2 regions of the Serratia sp. Nf2 genome follow, and region 1 is predicted to be linked to the other one. Evidence: predicted binding sites of a transcription regulator. Region 1 holds the regulator's gene; the other holds the start of a gene.

Region 1 (7,466 bases):
GTTCAGGCCAACGGCTATCCAATCAAGACCGACATCCAGCCGGGCAAGTTTAAAGGCGCGATGGCGGTGCCGGGCGCCTATGAGCTGAAAATCGGCAAGAAAGAGACGCGGGTGATCGGCTTCGATCAGGCCGGGGTGTTCTACGGGCTGCAGTCGATCCTGTCGTTAGTGCCGAGCGACGGCAGCGGCAAGATTGCCACGCTGGACGCCAGCGATGCGCCGCGCTTCCAGTATCGCGGCATTTTCCTCGACGTGGCGCGCAACTTCCATAAGAAGGACGCGGTGCTGCGCCTGCTGGATCAGATGGCGGCCTACAAGCTCAACAAATTCCACTTCCACCTGAGCGATGACGAAGGCTGGCGCATCGAGATCCCCGGTTTGCCTGAGCTGACGGAAGTCGGTGGCCAGCGCTGCCACGATCTGAGCGAAACCACCTGCCTGCTGCCGCAGTACGGCCAAGGGCCGGACGTCTACGGCGGCTTCTTCAGCCGTCAGGACTATATCGACATCATCAGATATGCCCAGGCGCGCCAGATTGAAGTGATCCCGGAGATCGACATGCCGGCACACGCCCGCGCCGCGGTGGTCTCGATGGAAGCGCGCTATAAAAAGCTGCATGCCGCCGGGAAAGAGCAGGAGGCCAACGAATTCCGCCTGGTGGATCCGACCGATACCTCCAACACCACCTCCGTGCAGTTCTTTAACCGCCAGAGCTACCTGAACCCGTGCCTGGATTCTTCCCAGCGTTTTGTCGACAAGGTGATCGGCGAGATCGCCCAGATGCATAAAGAGGCCGGCCAGCCGATCAAGACCTGGCACTTCGGCGGCGACGAAGCGAAAAACATTCGCCTGGGCGCCGGCTACACCGACAAGGCGAAACCGGAGCCGGGCAAAGGCATCATCGATCAGAGCAACGAAGACAAGCCGTGGGCCAAGTCGCAGGTGTGCCAGACGATGATCAAAGAAGGCAAGGTGGCCGACATGGAGCATCTGCCGAGCTACTTCGGCCAAGAGGTCAGCAAGCTGGTGAAGGCGCATGGCATCGACAGAATGCAGGCCTGGCAGGATGGCCTGAAAGACGCCGAGAACGCGAAGGCGTTCGCCACCTCGCGCGTGGGCGTCAACTTCTGGGATACCCTGTACTGGGGCGGTTTCGATAGCGTCAACGACTGGGCCAACAAAGGGTATGAAGTGGTGGTTTCCAACCCGGACTACGTCTATATGGACTTCCCTTACGAGGTGAACCCGGACGAGCGCGGTTACTACTGGGGCACCCGCTTCAGCGACGAGCGCAAGGTGTTCAGCTTCGCGCCGGACAACATGCCGCAGAACGCGGAAACTTCGGTCGACCGCGACGGCAACCACTTCAGCGCCAAGAGCGACAAGCCGTGGCCGGGCGCCTACGGGCTGTCCGCTCAGCTGTGGAGCGAAACCCAGCGCACCGATCCGCAGATGGAATACATGATCTTCCCACGCGCGCTGTCGGTGGCAGAACGCGCCTGGCACCGCGCCGGTTGGGAACAGGACTACCGCGCAGGCCGCGAATACAAAGGCGGGGAAACCCACTTTGTCGATACCAAGATGCTGGAGAAAGACTGGCTGCGCTTCGCCAATATCCTGGGTCAGCGTGAACTGGCCAAGCTGGATAAGGGCGGCGTCGCTTACCGTCTGCCGGTGCCGGGCGCACGCGTAGCGGGCGGCAAGCTGGAGGCGAATATCGCGCTGCCGGGATTGGGCATCGAGTACTCCACCGACGGCGGCAAGCAGTGGCAGCGCTATGACGCCAAGGCCAAGCCGGCGGTCTCGGGTGACGTTCAGGTGCGGTCGGTCAGCCCGGACGGCAAACGCTACAGCCGCGCCGAAAAGGTCTAAGCCCGGTGCAACGGCCTGCTGTCCTGGCGGCGGCCGTATAACGAAGGGGGAATGCGTTCGCCCGCGCGTGTCGGCGTAGGGCGGACGTTGTAGTGAGAGGAGTACGTGGAGTCGCTGTGCCGCTGCAATTGTGATATTTCATGACATGATTTTCCCCCGGCTTGTCCGGGGATTTTTTTGCCCGTTGCACGGAGGGCATAAAAAAACCGCCTCGGTGTGAGGCGGTTTTTCATAGCCGGTCAGGCTTATTTCTTGTCGTGCAGCGTTTCGTCTTCGCGGCAGTCACCGGTTTCACAGTGGCCGTACAGGTACAGGCTGTGGTTAGTGAGCTTGATGCCGTGCTGCTTGGCGATATCACGCTGGCGCACTTCGATGGATTCGTCGCTGAATTCGATCACTTTGCCGCAGTCCAGGCAAATCAGGTGATCGTGGTGATGTTGTTGGGTCAGCTCGAACACGGACTTGCCGCCTTCGAAATTGTGACGTGTCACAATGCCCGCATCGTCAAACTGGTTCAGTACGCGATAAACCGTTGCCAGCCCGATCTCTTCGCCCATATCAATCAGTTTTTTGTACAAATCTTCCGCACTGACGTGATGGCATTCCGGATTTTGCAGTACTTCCAGGATTTTGAGTCGCGGAAGCGTGACTTTTAAGCCGGCCTTCTTCAATGCGATGTTGTTGTCGGTCATGCGAATTCAGTCCTGTTACTATGCTAATCAAGTTGAGGCGTACTCGCCTGTGGCATCGGTCGGCACAAAGAGTTAATGCGTCTCATTATAGAACCGGTTGTACTAAATGGAAACCGCCGGTTGTTAACAAAGATATAATTGCACTATTGCATGTTTTGCATGCAACGCCTTGATGGATGGGATAAACCGATATCTCAGTCTACCGTGACGGGGTGGGAAGTTACAAATCTGTAGCTTCTATCGCAGCAATCCCTGCTGCCGATGACGGCCCTGTGGGCACACTATGCACTTTACAGGGCCTTTGTTCAACCTTTCGCCAGTGCCGGGGCTTAGCCGACGATATCGGCCAGGCTCAGCTCTTCGACGATCTGTTTGACCCAGGCGTCGACGCGCTCGTTGGTCAGCTCCGGCTGACGGTCTTCGTCGATCGCCAGACCGATGAAGTGGTCGTCGTCCGCCAGGCCCTTGGAGGCCTCGAAGTGATAGCCTTTGGTCGGCCAGTGGCCCACGATGGCCGCGCCGCGCGGTTCGATAATGTCGCGGATGGTGCCCATCGCGTCACAGAAGTATTCCGCGTAGTCTTCCTGATCGCCGCAGCCGAACAGCGCCACCAGTTTGCCGTTGAAGTCGACTTCTTCCAGCGTCGGGAAGAAATCATCCCAGTCACACTGCGCTTCACCGTAGTACCAGGTCGGGATACCCAGCAGCAGGATATCGAACCCTTCCAGGTCTTCTTTGCTGCTTTTAGCGATGTCATGCACTTCAGAGACGTCGTCGCCAAACTGTTTCTGGAGAATTTTCTGGATCATTTTGGCAATGTTTTCGGTATTGCCAGTGTCGCTGCCAAAGAAAATGCCTACAGTAGCCATATCGCGTATAACCTTTAAATTCAAGTAATTGCATTACTCGACGCCGGCACTGACGCCGCTGACGCCGATTAAAATGATGCCATGGCAAGAGCCTTTCGCCTCCGGGGCGGGCGCCGACAGGCGCAGTCTCTTACCGGTAAATGCGTATCATGCCAGAAAGTGGCGCCGGGGTTTTATCGCATTTATGCGATGCCGGAGAATGAAGAAAAGCGTGGTCGATCCGGCGTTGTCCTTAACGCCGCGCCGCGCGTGCGGCCGAAGAGATCAATGTTCCGGCTGTTCTTCCGCCAGTTGTGCCAACAGCATCTGCTCGATGAGTTCGCTGCGGCTGATGTTGCGCTGTTCCGCCAGTTTGTTCAGGGCGTCCACCGCATCCGCGTTGATTTTCAGCTCTACGCGCCGCAATCCACGCACTTTATCGCGCCGTAACTGATTGCGCTTATTGATTCTAAGCTGTTCATCGCGGGAAAGCGGGTTGGTTTTCGGGCGCCCCGGACGGCGTTCATCTGCGAACAGATCCAGCGTCGTGCGATCCGTTTGTTCTTTTGCCATAGGTAGCGGTACTGCAAGGGAGTTTGCATCAAAAAGCGCTCGCACGCTTCCGGAGGCATCGGTTAACACACTTCGGGCCAATAAACCCTAACCCAAATTCACCCCCGAACCGGCGTTCGCGAACGCGCTGGCGCGGCGGCAAAATTATAGCGCGCCATATTACCCCAGCAGATGGAGCGGCGACAATGCCTAACTGCGGGCTAAACGCGCTAAGCCGTTATCTTTAGCGCGTTTTTTCGCCAGATGAGCGGGTTTTTCAGGCTTCGTCGAGAAAACGGTGGATGGCGCGCAGTACCGCCTCCGGCTTCTCGGCGTGTACCCAATGGCCGGTGCCGGCGACGACGTGCGCGCGGGCCTGCGGGAACTGGCGCGCGATGTCTGCACGGTAACTGTCCTGCACGTACGGCGACAGGCCGCCGCGAATGAACAGGGTTGGGTGCGGCCAGGCCGGCACATCCTGCCAGCCGGTGATGTCTTCGTAACGTTCGATCAGCACCGGTAGGTTGAAGCGCCATTCGCCGTTGTGGAAGGACTTAAGCAGGAACTGGATTACGCCTTCTTCCTGCAGATAGTCGCGCATCAACTGGGCGGCCGCCTGGCGCTGGGTGATGCCGGCGGCGCTGACGGCCTTCAGCGCGGCGAAAATCTCGTCGTGGCGGCGGGTCTGGTAATCCACCGGCGCGACGTCGATGACGATCAGCCTGGCGACGCGCTCGGGCGCGATAGCGGTCAGCGCCATCGCCGCTTTGCCGCCCATCGAGTGGCCGATGACGATCGCTTTCTCCAGCTGCAGTTCGTCGAGCAACGCCAGCAGATCCTGCGCCATGGCGGGGTAGTTCATGTCGTCGGCGCGCGGGGAGAGGCCGTGGTTGCGCAGATCGACCTTGATCACGGTGTGCTGTTTATGCAGATCGCGCGCCAGCACGCCCAGGTTGTCCAGATTGCCGAACAGCCCGTGGATCAGCAGCACCGGCAGCGCGTCTGACTCGGCGGCCAGCAGTTGATAATGTAATTTCATGGCGAAGTTCATACTGAGAGAGATTCAGATTAGGGTATCATGATTGAATCGCACGATGAATCATGCGGAATTTTCGCGGCGCGGGCTTGGCAGTGCCGGCTATAGGTATTAGTCTGCATTTGCCGTCCGGAGGCACATTGTTGTGTTCGCCCCAGCGCTTTTAACCTTATAATCCCATGGCTTGAATGCAGGATCTGGCTTCAGGTTCTAAGTAGAAAAAACAGTATTGGATAAAGATGAAAACTATTGAAGTCGACGAAGAGCTTTACCGTTATATTGCCAGCCACACGCAACACATCGGTGAAAGCGCGTCCGATATTTTACGCCGCATGTTGAAATTCACCGCCGGGCAGCCGGTGCGCGCGTTGCCTGCCGCCAGTGCACCGCAGTCCGTCGAGCTGGAAAAAGCGGCGCCGGCGCAGCGCCCACGCGATCGCGTACGCGCCGTACGTGAGCTGCTGCTGTCGGATGAATATGCCGAGCAGAACAAAGCGGTCAACCGTTTCATGCTGGTGCTGTCCACGCTGTATACCCTCGATGCCGCCGGTTTCGCCGCCGCCACCGAGGCGTTGACCGGCCGTACCCGCACCTATTTCGCCGGCGATCAGCAGACCCTGCTGGCCAACGGCACGCACACCAAGCCGAAGCATGTACCGGGCACCCCTTACTGGGTGATCACCAATACCAATACCGGCCGCAAACGCAGCATGATCGAACACATCATGCAGGCGATGCAGTTCCCGGCGGAACTGATCGAGAAAGTTTGCGGTACCGTCTAATTTAGCGAACAGCCCGTCATGCTGGCCGTGCGCGACGTATCTGCCCGGTCACCGACAGGGATGAGGGAGATATGTCGATGGCGAATAATCCACGTGCCGGGCAGCCCGCCCGCCAAAGCGATCTGATCAACGTAGCCCAGCTGACGTCGCAGTACTATGTGCTGCAACCGGAAGCCGGCAATGCCGCACACGCGGTGAAGTTTGGCACCTCCGGCCACCGTGGCAGCGCGCAGCGCCACAGTTTCAACGAAGCGCATATCCTCGCCATTGCTCAAGCGATTGCCGAAGTTCGTCATCAGCAGGGCACCACCGGCCCGTGCTACGTGGGCAAAGATACCCATGCGCTGTCCGAGCCGGCCTTCATTTCCGTGCTGGAAGTGCTGACCGCCAACGGCGTCGATGTGATCGTGCAGGAAAACAACGGCTTCACGCCAACGCCGGCGGTATCGCACGCCATTCTGTGCCACAACCGCCGCGGCGGCGCGCAGGCCGATGGCATCGTCATTACGCCGTCCCATAACCCACCGGAAGACGGCGGCATCAAGTACAACCCGCCGAACGGTGGCCCGGCCGACACCAACCTGACGTCGGTGATCGAAAAGCGTGCCAACGAACTGCTGGCGCAGCAGCTGAAAGGCGTTCAGCGTCAGTCGCTGGACAAGGCCTGGAACAGCGGCCACCTGCATGCCAAAGATCTGGTGCAGCCTTATGTCGAAGGCCTGGTTGAGGTGGTCGACATGCCGGCCATCCAACGCGCCGGCCTGAAGCTGGGCGTGGATCCGCTCGGCGGTTCCGGCATCGCCTATTGGCAGCGCGTGGCGGAGCACTACAAGCTGGATCTGACGCTGGTGAACGATTCCCTCGATCAGACCTTCCGCTTTATGCACCTGGACCACGACGGCATCATCCGCATGGACTGTTCGTCCGAGTCGGCGATGGCCGGCCTGCTGGCGCTACGCGACAAATTCGATCTGGCGTTCGCCAACGATCCGGATTACGACCGTCATGGCATCGTCACCCCGAAGGGCCTGATGAACCCGAACCATTATCTGGCGGTAGCCATCAACTACCTGTTCCAGCATCGCCCACAGTGGGGCGCCGATGTGGCGGTAGGTAAAACGCTGGTGTCCAGCGCGATGATTGACCGCGTGGTGGCCGATTTGGGCCGCAAGCTGGTGGAAGTGCCGGTCGGTTTCAAATGGTTCGTGGATGGCCTGTTCGACGGCAGCCTGGGCTTCGGCGGCGAAGAAAGCGCCGGGGCCTCGTTCCTGCGCTTCAACGGCCAGCCGTGGTCGACCGACAAAGACGGTATCATCATGTGCCTGCTGGCGGCTGAAATCACCGCGGTAACCGGTGAGAACCCGCAGCATCACTATGACGATCTGGCCAAGCGCTTCGGTGCACCAAGCTATAACCGCATCCAGGCGCCGGCAACCCATGCGCAGAAAGCGGCGCTGTCCAAACTGTCGCCGGAGATGGTCAAGGCCAGTACGCTGGGCGGGGACCCGATCACCGCACGTCTGACTGCTGCACCGGGCAACGGTGCGTCGATCGGCGGCCTGAAAGTCATGACCGACAACGGCTGGTTCGCGGCCCGTCCTTCCGGTACCGAAGAGGCTTACAAGATCTACTGCGAGAGCTTCCTCGGAGCGGAACACCGCGAGAAGATTGAGCACGAAGCGGT
Region 2 (7,466 bases), on a different contig from region 1:
TGGCGGAAAGCTGGGAGGTGAGTGAAGACGGCAAGCGCTATACCTTCCACCTGCGCAAGGGCGTGGCATTCCAGAGCAATAAATATTTCACGCCCACCCGCGATTTCAACGCCGATGACGTCATCTTCTCGTTTATGCGGCAGAAGGACGCCAACAACCCGTATCACAAGGTCTCCAACGGCGCCTACACCAACTTCGAGTCGATGGAGTTCGGCACGCTGATCGACCGGATCGTCAAGGTGGACGATTACACCGTGCGCTTTGAGCTCTCCCGCGCCGAGGCGCCGTTCGTCGCCGATCTGGGCATGTACTTCGCCACCCTATTATCGGCGGAATATGCCGAGGCGATGCTGAAGGCCGGCACGCCGCAGCGGGTGGACAACGATCCGATCGGCACCGGGCCGTTCCAACTGGTGCAGTACCAGAAGGACGCGAAAATCCTCTACAAGGCGTTCGATCGTTACTGGGAAGGCAAACCGAAGATCGACCGGCTGGTGTTTTCGATCACGCCGGATGCGACGGTGCGTTACGCCAAGCTGCAAAAGAACGAGTGCCAGGTGATGCCGTTCCCCAACCCGGCGGATCTGGCGCGCATGCGGCAGGACGGCAACCTTCAGGTGATGGAAAAATCCGGCTTGAATATCGGCTTCCTGGCGTTCAATACCCAGAAAAAACCGTTGGATAACGTCAAGGTACGCCAGGCGTTGGCGCTGGCGGTCAACAAGCCGGCGATCATCGAGGCGGTGTTCCACGGCGCCGGCCAGCCGGCCAAGAATCTGCTGCCGCCGACCCAGTGGGGCAGCAACGCGCAGCTTGAAGACTACCCGTATTCGCCGGAGCGGGCGAAGCAGCTGTTGCAGGAGGCCGGGCTGGGGCAGGGGTTTGACATCGATCTGTGGGCGATGCCGGTGCAGCGGCCTTACAACCCCAACGCCAAACGCATGGCGGAGATGATCCAGGCCGACTGGGCTAAAATCGGCATGCGTGCCAAAATCGTCACCTTCGAGTGGGGCGAATATTTGCAGCGGATTAAAAACGGCGAGCACCAGACCGCGCTGATGGGCTGGACCACCGCCAACGGCGATCCGGACAACTTCTTCGGCCCGCTGTTCACCTGCGCTTCGCTCGGCGGCTCCAACTCGGCGAAATGGTGCTACAAACCGTTCGACCAGCTGATCCTGCAGGCGCGCGAGGAGAACGATCACGCCAAGCGGGTGGCGATGTACCAGCAGGCGCAGGTGATGATGCACGATCAGATGCCGGCGCTGATGATCGCGCACTCGACCATTTTCGAACCGGTGCGCAAGGAAGTGAAAGGCTACGAAATAGACCCGTTCGGCAAACACATCTTCAAGCAGGTGTCGCTGGAGAAGTAACGAAAAGGCCGGGTTACCCCGGCCTTTTTCATGCCTGCGGCGCGTCGCAGTGGTAGCGGCCGCGCGGGATCACCAGCGGCGTGTGGGACAGCGGATCGTCGATGATCATACACGGCATGCCGAACACCCGTTCCACCAGCTCGGCGGTGATGATTTCCGCCGGGTTCCCCTCCGCCACGATCTTGCCGTCGCGCATGGCGATGATGTGATCGGCATAGCGGCAGGCGTGGTTGAGATCGTGCAGCACCGCGATGAGGGTTTGGCCGTGCTCGCGGTTGAGCTGGCGGAACAGATCCAGCAGCTCGATTTGGTGCGCGATGTCCAGATAGGTGGTCGGTTCATCCAGCAGCAGCAGCGGCGTTTGCTGCGCCAACGCCATCGCCACCCAGACGCGCTGGCGCTGCCCGCCGGACAGCTCGTCGACGCTGCGATCCGCCAACTGGCTGACGTTGGTGGCCGCCATGGCGGCTTCCACCGCCTGTTTGTCGGCCTGCGTCCACTGTTTCAGCAGGCTTTGGTGCGGATAGCGGCCGCGCGACACCAGGTCTGCCACGGTAATGCTGTCCGGTGCGATCGAGGTTTGCGGCAGCAGGCCAAGCTCGCGCGCCAGCGCCTTGGTGGCGAAGTTGCTGATATTCTTGCCGTCCAGCATCACCTCGCCGGCGCTGGGCTTCAGCAGGCGGCACAGGGCGCGCAGCAGCGTCGATTTGCCGCAGGCGTTCGGCCCGACGATCACCGTGAAGGCGCCGTCGGGGATCGCCACGCTCAGATCGTCAGCGATGATTTTATTGTCGTAGCCCAGCTTCAGGTGCGAGGCGTGCAGGCGGTGGCTCATGGCGTTATCACTTTTCATTATCTGCGGGCCTCACGGATGAGCAGCCAAATCAGGTACAGGCCGCCGATGCAGACGGTCACGACTCCGACCGGCAGTTGGATCGGCGCAAAAAGATGTTGGGACACCACGTCGGCGCCGAGCAGCAGCGTCGCGCCCATCAGCGCCGAGGACGTCAGGGTGACCGAGGATTGTCCGGCCAGGCGGCGGGCGATCTGCGGCGCCGCCAGCGCGATAAAGGAAATCGGCCCGGCGGTGGCGGTGACGGCGGCGGTGAGGGTGACGCCGAACAGCATCAGCCACAGCCGGCTGCCTTCGGCGTTCACGCCCAGTGCGCGCGCCGTATCATCGCCCATTTCCAACAGCTGCAGCCGTTTGCCCATCAGCAGCGCGGCCGCGGCCGCCAGCACGATGAACGCCGTGGCGGGCTGGGCTTTCTGCCAGGTCATGCCGTTGAGCGAACCGGCCTGCCACATGGCGGCGTCCATGGCGCGCTCGAGCGAGGCGGTGATGATCAGCCAGGTATTGGTGGAGACCAGCACCGCGCTGATGGCGATGCCGACGATGATCAGCCGGAAGCCGGCGATGCCTTGCCGCCAGGCCAGCAGATAGATGGCCAGCGCGGCGAGAATGCCGCCGGCCAGCGCACCGCCGGCGATGTAGTAATAGCCGCCGTTGAACAGGGTGATGGCGATCAGCGCGCCGGTATAAGCCCCCATGTTAAAGCCAATCACGTCTGGGCTGCCGAGCGGGTTGCGGATAATCGACTGGAAGATGGCGCCGCTCATGCCGAGCGCGGCACCTAACAACAGCGCCATGGCGATACGCGGCATGCGCCATTGGGTGACCACGGTGACCAGGTTTTTCGGCGCCTCGCCGCTAAGCGCGGCAAAGACCTGTTCCAGCGAAAGCTGCAGCGTGCCGTAGCACAGCGCGGCAACGGCCATCGCCAGGCACAACGCCAGCAACGAAAGATTGACCAACAGCAGGCGCAGCGGCACGCGCCAGTTGATGACGCCGTCCGGGCGGCCGATATGCAGCGTGTGCGGCAGACTCATCACAGACCCCCCAGCGTTTTCTTGCGGCGCACCAGCCAGATCAGCACCGGCGCGCCGATGAAGGCCGCCACGATAGAAACCCGCAGTTCACCGGCCGCCAGCAGGCGGCCGACCACGTCGGCGCACAGCAGTAAAATCGGCGCCAGCAGCATGGAGTAGGGCAGGATCCAGCGCTGATCGGGGCCGACCCACCAGCGGGCGATATGCGGCACCATCAGGCCGATGAAACTGATTGGACCGACGGTGGCGGTTGCCGCGCCGCACAGCAGCGTGATGGCGATCACCGCGACGACCTGAGTCAGCACCACGCGCGCGCCGAGCGCGATAGCCAGATCTTCTCCCATACCGATGGTATTCAGCGGCCGGGCGATGAGCAGCGTCAGCAGGCAGCCGAGCAAAATGGCGGGGGCGGTAACCGGCAGCGTGGACAGCGTGCGGATATCCAGCGTGCCGGCCTGCCAGAAGCGCAGTTGGTCGAAGGTTTGCGGATCGATCAGCGACAGCCCGGTGGTGATGCCGATCAGCACCGCGCCGATCGCCACGCCGGCCAGCGTCAGCCGCACCGGGTTGATGCGCCCGCCCGCCAGCGTGCCGATCAGGTAGACCAGCAGGGTGGTGAGGGCAGCGCCGACGAAGGCATAGGCCATATAGCTTTCAGTGGTGGCCGCGCCGAAAAACATGATGCCGATGACCACGGCGAAGCTGGCGCCGGCGTTGATGCCGAGCACGCCGGGATCGGCCAGCGGATTACGCGTCAACGCCTGAATCAGCGCGCCGGCGGCGCCGAGCGCCATGCCGGCCAAAATGCCTGCCAGCGTACGGGGCACCCGGGCGTTGAGAATGATGGTGCTGTCGGAACCGCTCGCGGCGCCCTGCAGGCTGAGCCAGACGGTATGGAAGGGGATGGCTTTGGAACCCAGCATCAGGCTGGCAATGATGCACAGCAGCAACAGCGCCAAGCCGATACCGAACCCGGCGATGCGTTTGAAGCCACTGGCGTAAGCTGCGTGCGGTGCGGACGAAAGCGTCCGCTCAGTCGGAGTGGGTACGTTCACACCGGTAACTCCTGTATGATTTTTATTCTCATTGTTATTTGCGTTCATGCGGGCGCTAATAGTAGCACGAGTTTACGCCCGCATGCACCCGCCGGTTGGTGGCGCAGGTGCGTTGACGATGTTAATAACTATTGATATTTCAATTGATTGAATGTGAACGATTGCCCTGTTTATGGCAAACGTCGGCAGGAGGCTGACCTGCCGACGGCGTGGTTCAGGGCTTTTTGAACAGCCGTTCGATTTGGTTCAGCATGTTGGTGGCGCTGTAGTAATCGAGACGGAAGGTGTCGTTGCCGACGGCGTAGACGTGCCGCTGTTCCACCGGTTCCAGATGTTTGAGGAACGGGTTGGCCAGCACCTCTTGCACTTTGCGCTCATTGGTGGCGAACAGGATCAGCGTTTTGCCGTTCAGGCCTTCGGCCATTTTTTCGCCGGAGATCTGGATGATGTCATGGCGTTTACCCATGCTGGCGTTGCCTTTGGCGCTTTCCGGCGGGGTAGCCAGTTGGAAGCCGAGCTGGGTCAGCAGCTTGCCCTGGGCGGAACCCGGTGTCCACAGCATGGCCTCGCGGCCGTTGTCGGCATACACCAGCGGGGTGGTCGGCTGCGGCGGCAACGTGATCGCCTGCTTCACTTGCTCCACGCGCTGTTCGAAACGATCTTCCGCCTGTTTGGCGCCGGCTTCGTGACCGGTGATCTCGCCGAGCTCGCTGGCCAGCTGCTGCCAGCTCTTGTCGCCATAATCGAGCACCAGCGTCGGCGCAATGGCGGACAGCTGGTCATACAGTTTCAGCGCCGAATCCCCGCCGGTGGCGGCGACGACGATCAAGTCGGGCGCGGCGGCGGCGACGGCTTCGGCATTGGGCTCCACCTGGTACAGCCGTTCGACGTGGCGCTGTTTGGCCACCTCGCTCCACTGGGTAAAGAAGCCTTGTTTATCGGCCACCAGGGGATTTGGGCTGGTAGCGGCGCTGGCGACCACCGGGGCGTCGATCGCCAGCAGCGTGCCGGTGATGGTGACGCTGGTGGACACGATGCGCTGCGGCGGTTTTTCCAGCGTGAACTTCCCTTTGGCGCTGTCGATGGTGCGCGGCCAACTGCTGTCGGCAGCGGGGGGGGACGGTTTCTGCCCGTCGTTCTTGTCGTCCGGGCCGCAGCCGCTGAGCAGCAGGCTTGAAGTGGCGATAAATGCAATGAACAGCTGGCGTAAGGATAGGGTCATGAGCGGGCTCTTTCTTTCCTTGAACTAAGGCGTATCAATCCGGCGGCGGATTGGCTGCGTGGTGGATGCCCGCTAATTTACCATTCAAGCCGCCAAAATGATAACCATTCGTATCTCAGCGCGTGGCGAATAAAGTGAGAATAAGGCTAAAGGGAAAGTGAGTGCGGCAGAAACGAAAAAAGCGCCCAAAGGCGCTTTTTTCTGAATGGGTGGGTCGTGCAGGATTGATTCGGCCAGTGGCCTCACCCTGCGGGCAACGCTGCGCGTTGTCGTATCGCTGCGCGATGCTCGAACCTCTCCGGTTCTTCATCCTGCTCGACTCGGTAAACTATGCCGGCGAGAGATGAAGTCAGAGTCGGATGGCGCAGAAACGAAAAAAGCGCCAAAAGGCGCTTTTTTCTGAATTGGTGGGTCGTGCAGGATTCGAACCTGCGACCAATTGATTAAAAGTCAACTGCTCTACCAACTGAGCTAACGACCCGCAGAAGTGGTGGGTGATGACGGGCTCGAACCGCTGACCCCCTCCGTGTAAAGGAGATGCTCTACCAACTGAGCTAATCACCCACTTCAGGACTTCCAGGTACTGCTAAACGAGAGAATGATGGTGGGTGATGACGGGCTCGAACCGCCGACCCCCTCCGTGTAAAGGAGATGCTCTACCAACTGAGCTAATCACCCTCATTCGTTCTCATTTTTTTCTCAACAAGATGGTGGGCGATGACGGGCTCGAACCGCCGACCCCCTCCGTGTAAAGGAGATGCTCTACCAACTGAGCTAATCGCCCCGTCTTGTTGGAGTCGCATTATAGGGATAGTTCAAAGTGAGTCAACGGTTTTTAAAATGATTTCAATCGTTCGCCGCAAATTTAGGCAGGGCGCGATAATTATCGGCAACGGCGCCGATTCTTTGTGCAACGCTATGCGAAACTCGCCGCAAAACGGGCGAAATAGACCGGCGCAATATCGTGTCGGCGTTGAGGAATTAGCGCGTGGTGATACAATGTCGCCCACTCTTTTTTCAATTCCGAGCAATCGTCGGCAACGGCCGACACGCGTTGCGTAATAAGGCAGTGAACCCAATGAAAATCAAAACCCGTTTTGCACCGAGCCCGACCGGCTATCTTCACGTCGGCGGCGCGCGTACCGCACTTTACTCTTGGTTGTTCAGCCGCCATGCGGGCGGTGAGTTCGTTCTGCGTATCGAAGATACCGATTTGGAACGCTCTACCCAGGACGCGATCGACGCAATTATGGATGGCATGAACTGGTTGAACCTGGATTGGGATGAAGGCCCGTATTTCCAGACCAAGCGTTTCGATCGTTACAACGCGGTCATCGACGAGATGCTGGAGCAGGGCACGGCCTATAAATGCTATTGCTCCAAGGAACGTCTGGAAGCGCTGCGCGAGAAGCAGATGGAAAACGGCGAGAAGCCGCGTTACGACGGCCACTGCCGCGACAGTCAGTGCAGCCACACCGACGACGAGCCGCACGTGGTGCGCTTCCGCAACCCGCAGGAAGGCTCGGTGATCTTCGACGACAAAATTCGCGGCCCGATCGAATTCAGCAACCAGGAACTGGACGATCTGATCATCCGCCGCACCGACGGTTCGCCAACCTATAACTTCTGCGTCGTCGTCGATGACTGGGACATGGAAATCACCCATGTGATCCGCGGCGAAGACCACATCAACAACACCCCGCGCCAGATCAACATTCTCAAAGCGCTGGGCGCGCCGGTGCCGGAATACGCGCACGTGTCGATGATCCTCGGCGACGACGGCAAAAAGCTGTCCAAGCGTCACGGCGCGGTGGGCGTTATGCAGTACCGCGACGACGGCTATCTGCCGCAGGCGCTGCTGAACTACCTGGTGCGTCTGGGCTGGTCCCACGGCGATCAGGAGATCTTCTCCATCGATGAGAT

The links. The regulator Fur, encoded in region 1, represses iron uptake genes when iron is present. The targets are predictions, from matches to a motif close to ATAATAATGAGAACNACTATCAA.
Region 2: a site for Fur is predicted at 4,337-4,359, ahead of fepD (Fe(3+)-siderophore ABC transporter permease). Genes of this name have one in related genera too.

Annotation. Positions count from the first base shown of each region.
Region 1 is NZ_PYTW01000005.1:318,994-326,459, forward strand. Features, by position in the region: gene C9411_RS13890 (beta-N-acetylhexosaminidase) at 1-1,872, shown strand, start outside; gene fur (ferric iron uptake transcriptional regulator) at 2,118-2,564, opposite strand; gene fldA (flavodoxin FldA) at 2,894-3,433, opposite strand; gene ybfE (LexA regulated protein) at 3,698-3,985, opposite strand; gene ybfF (esterase) at 4,242-5,015, opposite strand; gene seqA (replication initiation negative regulator SeqA) at 5,240-5,782, shown strand; gene pgm (phosphoglucomutase (alpha-D-glucose-1,6-bisphosphate-dependent)) at 5,860-7,466, shown strand, end outside.
Region 2 is NZ_PYTW01000008.1:49,291-56,756, forward strand. Features, by position in the region: gene C9411_RS17555 (ABC transporter substrate-binding protein) at 1-1,376, shown strand, start outside; gene C9411_RS17560 (ABC transporter ATP-binding protein) at 1,405-2,211, opposite strand; gene fepG (iron-enterobactin ABC transporter permease) at 2,229-3,266, opposite strand; gene fepD (Fe(3+)-siderophore ABC transporter permease) at 3,266-4,321, opposite strand; gene fepB (Fe2+-enterobactin ABC transporter substrate-binding protein) at 4,536-5,543, opposite strand; RNA gene C9411_RS17580 (RtT sRNA) at 5,751-5,874, opposite strand; tRNA gene C9411_RS17585 (tRNA-Lys) at 5,949-6,024, opposite strand; tRNA gene C9411_RS17590 (tRNA-Val) at 6,032-6,107, opposite strand; tRNA gene C9411_RS17595 (tRNA-Val) at 6,146-6,221, opposite strand; tRNA gene C9411_RS17600 (tRNA-Val) at 6,252-6,327, opposite strand; gene gltX (glutamate--tRNA ligase) at 6,622-7,466, shown strand, end outside.